DNA from 2 places in the Flavobacterium sp. TMP13 genome. Region 2 is predicted to be linked to the other one. Evidence: riboswitches for the same ligand, from Rfam matches in the RefSeq annotation. Region 2 holds a riboswitch; the other holds the start of a gene.
What was found. A riboswitch is a leader RNA that binds a small molecule or an ion and turns the genes downstream of it on or off. The one in region 2 is predicted to bind S-adenosylmethionine.
Positions count from the first base shown of each region.

Region 1: linked by a shared signal. The riboswitch ahead of ACRASX_RS13030 (Na+/H+ antiporter NhaC family protein) and the one ahead of ACRASX_RS06710 (alpha/beta fold hydrolase) in region 2 are both predicted to bind S-adenosylmethionine.

Region 1 is NZ_CP193656.1:3,008,424-3,011,843, forward strand. It holds gene ACRASX_RS13015 (nuclear transport factor 2 family protein) at 1-348, shown strand, start outside; gene sucD (succinate--CoA ligase subunit alpha) at 436-1,308, shown strand; gene ACRASX_RS13025 (hypothetical protein) at 1,377-1,805, shown strand; SAM-I-IV-variant riboswitch at 1,918-2,014, shown strand; gene ACRASX_RS13030 (Na+/H+ antiporter NhaC family protein) at 2,072-3,388, shown strand.
Region 2 is NZ_CP193656.1:1,539,286-1,542,705, reverse strand. It holds gene thrA (bifunctional aspartate kinase/homoserine dehydrogenase I) at 1-430, opposite strand, end outside; gene ACRASX_RS06710 (alpha/beta fold hydrolase) at 452-1,414, opposite strand; SAM riboswitch class I at 1,495-1,602, opposite strand; gene ACRASX_RS06705 (hypothetical protein) at 1,781-1,984, opposite strand; gene ACRASX_RS06700 (O-acetylhomoserine aminocarboxypropyltransferase/cysteine synthase family protein) at 2,579-3,420, opposite strand, start outside.

The DNA of each region.
Region 1 (3,420 bases), 1.5 Mb from region 2:
CTTGTTGAGAAATTTTATAAATCGGATGCCCTAATTGATAGCGAAGTTTTAAAAGACTTTTTGCATCCAGAAATTGCTTTTGAATGGCAAAGCAGTAATGGTTTGATTCAGATGAATTACGATTCTATGTTGGAGTATGCAAAAGGTCTAAGTAAAGCTTATGTGAGGTCTAAAGTTCGCGTAAGTCACATTATTTCTGATGGCGATACCGTAGCAATACGTCATGCGCACTATGTAAAAACGATTGAAAACCCGAGAGAAGAAATATTATTGGCGCATTTTATGGTAATGTGGCAAATCAAAGACAATAAATTGTATCGTGGATATCAAATGAGTCAATTATCTTAGCAATTTTATCAAGAAAAAGAGCTTAAAATTTACATAAAAAGCGTTACTTTTGCATCAGAATTTATAAAATCACATAAAAAATATATCATGAGTGTTTTAGTTAATAAAGATTCCAAAATAATTGTTCAAGGATTTACAGGTAGCGAAGGTACTTTCCACGCTTCACAAATGATTGAATACGGTACAAATGTTGTAGGTGGTGTAACTCCAGGAAAAGGTGGAACAACTCATTTAGAGCGTCCGGTATTTAACACTGTTAAAGACGCTGTAGAACAAGTAGGTGCTGATACTTCAATTATTTTTGTACCGCCAGCTTTTGCTGCTGATGCAATTATGGAAGCTGCAGATGCTGGAATTAAAGTTATCATTGCAATTACAGAAGGAATTCCAGTTGCAGATATGATTCACGCTAATAAATATGTTAAAGAACGAAATGCAAGATTAATTGGGCCTAACTGTCCAGGTGTTATTACTCCAGGAGAAGCTAAAGTTGGTATTATGCCAGGTTTTGTTTTCAAAAAAGGAACAGTTGGTATCGTTTCTAAATCAGGAACTTTAACGTACGAGGCTGCTGACCAAGTAGTAAAGCAAGGTTTAGGAATTACAACTGCAATCGGTATTGGTGGAGATCCAATTATTGGAACAACTACAAAAGAAGCAGTTGAATTATTAATGAACGATCCAGAAACGGAATGTATCGTTATGATCGGTGAAATTGGTGGTCAATTAGAAGCTGATGCTGCTAAATGGATTAAAGCTGATGGTAACCGCAAGCCAGTTGTTGGTTTTATTGCAGGAGTTACTGCTCCAGCTGGTAGAACAATGGGTCATGCAGGTGCAATTGTTGGAGGTTCTGACGATACAGCTGAAGCTAAAAAAGAAATCATGAGACAATGTGGAATACACGTTGTTGATTCTCCTGCTGAGATTGGTAAAAAAGTAAAAGAAGTTTTAGGTTAATCTAAAATTTAAAAATAAATTCCAAAATGCCTCACGAATTTGTGAGGCATTTTTTTAATTAAAGGATGATGTATAAAGAGTTAGAAAAATTTGATCAAACTAATAGTTTTAGTTTTTCAATAGAAGATAGTTTAGAAGCGGTGTGTAATGCACCAGAATCTGGTTCAGGTGTTTTTGTTGTTTATGAAATAGATGGCGAAAACAAAGAGTTAATCATGGTGGGTTCTACTGGAACTGTTCAGAATGACGGAACTTTAAAAATTAAAAATGGTGGTTTGCATGATAAAATCGTAAACGGACATCAATTTGCAAAAACAGGACGTAAATATTCTTGGCCAGCACAAATGAAAATTGAAAACATTTCGCTTCTAGAAGTAGTTTGGTATGAAACATTTAATGAAACTGTAAAAGCAATTCCAACAGCAGTGGAAGGGCAAATTTTGCAAGATTTCTTAGATGAAAAAGGAACTTTACCAAGATGGAATGTAGCTTTTTAATACATTTTATCAAATAATAAATGAAAGCTTTACTTCGGTAAGGCTTTTTCTGCAAATAGTAGTAGTGAATGGACAATCGTTGACTGTTCTTCAAAATATATAGTATATTTGCAGCCGTTATCACGAATCTCGCAATGAGATAGCAACCTGCAGCAACAAGCAAGGTGCTAAAACGATAAGCCAAATCCTTTGGAAAAAATGTTGTTATCACAGCCCTTTTCAGATTTATTTGTCGTTTAAATCGTTTTATATTTAAAATTAAACTTATGACAAATCAATTACGAACAAAAGGGAATCCTTGGGCTTTACTACCTTTATTATTATTTATTTTTACATTTCTTGGAGCTGGAATTTTTTTGGAAGATTTTTATGCTTTGCCTTCACCAGTGGCAGTTTTAGTCGGAATTGTTGCTGCTTTTTTATTATTGCAACAAAATACTGAGCAAAAAATAACGACTTTAATTGCGGGTTGTGGCGAAAGTAAAATCATAACGATGTGCATTATATATTTACTTGCTGGTGCTTTTGCGGTAGTGAGTAAAGCTACGGGTGGAGTCGATGCGGTGGTAAATTTGGGAATCAGTACTATTGATGTAGCGTATTTTCCTTTAGGCATTTTTTTAATCGCAGCCTTTTTATCTACGGCAACTGGAACTTCGGTAGGCGCTATTGTAGCTATTGGCCCAATTGCAGTTACTTTGGCAGAAACAAGTGGTGCTTCGTTGCCGCTTATTGCGGGTGCGTTATTAGGTGGTTCTATGTTGGGCGATAATTTGTCTATGATTTCAGATACAACTATTGCAGCGACACAATCGCTAGGTTGTAAATTAAAAGATAAGTTTAAAATCAACTTATTTATTGCGTTTCCAGCAGCTATAATCACCTTACTTGTTTTTTTTTATTTGGGGTTGAATTCGGAAATTAAAGCAGTTAATATTGCACAACAATCATTTGAATTGTGGGTGATTCTACCTTATCTAGTTGTGATTGCTTTAGCTCTTTTGGGAGTAAATGTGTTTTCAACTTTACTTTTGGGAACAGTGTTAGCCGGAATAATAGGATTTTTAGGAAGTCATTTTACAGTATTAGAATTTGCACAAAAAATATACGAGGGTTTTACTAGCATGACAGACATCTTTTTATTGTCGATGTTAACGGGTGGCCTAGCTGCCATGGTTGATAAAGCAGGTGGAATTGATTACGTATTGTACCATATAAAAAAAGCAATCAAAAGCAAAAAATCTGCTCAAATGGGAGTTGGTACTTTGGTGGGTTTTGCTAATTTGGCGATTGCAAACAATACAGTATCTATTGTAATCACAGGCGGAATTGCAAAAGAAATCAATGATGAATATGGATTGGATGCTAGAAAAACTGCTACGATTTTGGATATTTTCTCTTGTATAATTCAGGGAATTTTGCCGTATGGTGCACAAGTATTATTGATTTTGAGTTTCGCGAACGGCAAATTAAATTTCTTTGATTTACTAGAAAATGCGTGGTATCATTTATTTCTTTTTATTTTCACCATTATCGCAATTTATAGCTCATTTTGGGATAGATGGATTCAAAAATGGATTTAATTTTTTTGGCGTTATAAATTATTTCACGTTTT
Region 2 (3,420 bases):
CCGTTTTTAACAACTCTCTCGAATCAGTAAAACGAGCGTTAATTCCTTTTTCTTTTAAAACAGCAGTCAACAATTTAGCCGCAAGAATTTCTCCCTTTGATAAAATTTGATCTTTAATTTTAGTGCTATAATCACCGATCAAACTAACTCCTTCAAATAATTTATCTAAAACTTGAAATTCCTCCGAAAAATCAATATTTAAAAAATCTGCTAATTGGTATTTTTTAAATTGCTCTAAAAGTATTTTGTAATCGCCATTCTTTGCAGCAACTTCTAGAATTTCTTCCAATTCATCGGTTGCTTTTCCTCTTGCCGAAACTACTACAGCAATTTGCTCTCCGTTGTTTACTTTATCAGTTATAATCGAAATTACCTTCTGAAGGCCTTCTCCATTTGATAATGACCTACCTCCAAATTTTAATATTTTCATTGTATTGTATGGTTTTTTGGCTTAAAAAATAGATTTAAGCAAATTATCTAATTGTTTGTACTCGATCAAAAAAGCATCATGTCCGTGAACAGAATCTATTTCTTTGTAAAAAACATTTTCTTTGAACTTTTTTAAGTCAGTATACGTTTCTAAATTTTCTCTGGGTGTAAAAAACAAATCCGAATTGATCGCCACAATATGAATGTTAGCATCCGTTTTTGAAAGTAATGTTTCAAAATCATCTGAATTCCGCGTAATATCAATTGTCTTTAATAATTGATTCATCATTTTATAAGAAGCCAATTGATAGCGTTCCTGTAATTTTGTGCCGTGATGTTGCAACCAACTTTCGACATTAAAAACTGCTAAATTTTCATTAATCGTTCTATTGAATTTCTCTTTAAACGATTCGGGCGAACGGTAGCACAACATCGCATGAATGCGCGCATCTTCGATGGGCTGAGAGGAGTTTTTTAAAATTTGCTCCTGCAAATAGCAATTGGCAATCAACCAATCAGTTGACTTCCAGTCGGTTGCAATCGGAATTAAATTTTCGGTAATTTTTGGAGACAAAGCCAACATTTCCCAGGCAATTCCTCCACCAACCGAACCGCCAATCACAGTATGTAACTTACTAATATTTAAGTCTTCAATTCCTTTTAAGAACAAACGAGCAACATCTCTTGCTGTAAAATCTTGATGATTTTCAATTAAAAAAGAATCTACTCCGTTTCCTGGAACATTAAATGCTAAAATGGTGTATTTATTAATGTCGATTGTTTTCTCTGCACCAATCAAATCGTTCCACCAGCCATTTTCGCCAATAACTTGCGCATTTCCTGTCAAGGCATGATTAACCAAAACTATCGGAGCAGTATGCAAAGGTTGGCCAAATAGCGCATAGCTTAAGGGTAACTCAGAATAAACAGCACCACTTTCGGTAGTAAAATTTTGTAACAGGATTGGGTTGATTATATTTTCCAATTTCAAATCTTTTGTTATTTTTGATTTGTATCTGGAAATATTAAAAAGAAAAAACTAGAATTGAACTAGAGATATTCTTGTTGTTATCTTTCCACGTTGAGCGTGGTAGAATGCAGCACCTTCTTCGATTTACCGAAGGGTTGCTAAGGATTCGCCGGGTCTAATCCCTCGTCCTTTCTTTATAACATTTCAATACGTATGTGAACTTATTAACGCAAATTAACTACTAATTTTTTAAACAAACAAATTTAAAATTTTTCATTTACAACTCTCACAAAAATATAACATATAGACGCAAGCAATCGCTGAATATAACATATATCCAGTACTAAACGATTGCTAATTAAGACAGATCACCTTTCACTACTAGATGAAAAGGTTTTCATTGTCTTTTGAATACATTAAAAATGTTAAACAGTCGGCCGTGTCTGCACCGTCTTTTTTGGCTGTAGTATTAAATCCTAATCTTAAATGAATTAATTCATTTACAACTTTTGCTGTTGCGTTTCTTCTTGTTCTAAAAGTTCTTAAGTAACCGAAGGTTCTTGCGAAGTAATTTTTAGTTTCCATGTTTTTATTTTTAGATGCGTGTTAGTATATGTTTATTTTAATTTTATCTTATTGTTACGTACTTTTTTTTAATAAAAAAACCCTTTTGGAATTTGTAATACCAAAAGGGTTTAAGCGCTATAACTTAAATCTTATGATATCAACTGACCTGCACTTGAAACCGAATGGTGACAAGAGAGAAAAGGTTTTTTTTATTTGAAAAATTACTATTCATAGTATTTAATTTTGAATATTCTATTTGTAAACACAAAAAGCCTCCTGAATAAACGGGAGGCTTTTGCTATATAAAAAGTCTTTACTTTAAAGCAATCACAACCCGGAATTTTTTTCCGAACGGACGATATTTAGGTTACAAATATTAAATTTCATTCTGGTTTTCTTTGGGTTTTACAAAAGTGCAAAATATATTTAATTTTTCCTAATAATTTACAATGTTTTCTTAGTGATTTTACAAAGAAAATTTCGATAACCATTGAGGCTTATCATTTACAAACAAATAGGTTAGCAAAAAAACAGCTCTAAACACTATGCATGCGTACTAAATTCAAAATTCTTACAAAAACTAAATACTAGAAAGCAGAAACATCTCTACAATTATATAGCACCAAAAGCATTTTTTAGATCTGTTTTCAGATCTTCAATAGCTTCAATTCCAACTGAAAGGCGAATCAAATCAGCAAAAACGCCAGAGGCCGCTTGGTCATCAGTCGATAATTGCTGATGCGTTGTACTTGCTGGGTGAATAATCAACGATTTCGTATCTCCAATATTTGCTAATAGGGAGAATAATTTAGTATTATCTACTACTTTTTTAGCTGCTTCAAAACCACCTTTCAAACCAAAAGTCAACAGTCCGTTTTGTCCTTTAGGAAAATATTTCTTTGCTAAGTCGTAGTATTTGCTCGACGGAAGTCCGGGATAATTTACCCAAGCCACTTCTTCTTGCTCTTCTAGCCATTGAGCCAATGCTAAACCATTTTCACTGTGTTTTTGTACACGAAGCGGAAGCGTTTCTAATCCTTGTATAATTTGAAAAGCGTTAAACGGACTCAAAGCAGCGCCGAAATCACGCAGCCCTTCAATTCTCGCTTTAGCAATAAACGCGGCTTTACCTAGCGCTTCATGATAAATTAATCCGTGATATCCAGCTGATGGAGTCGTAAATTCTGGGAATTTTCCGCTACTCCAATCAAAGGTTCCAGCATCAATTATAGCTCCTCCCAAAGAAGTTCCGTTTCCAGCAATATATTTAGTCAATGAGTGAATTACAATATCTGCTCCATGCTCAATGGGCTGCAATAAATAAGAAGAGGCAACCGTATTATCTACAATAAAAGGAATTTCGAATTTCTTGGCCACAACAGAAATTGCTTTTAGATCTAAAATATCTAGTTTTGGATTCCCTAAAGACTCCACAAAAATAGTTCTAGTATTAT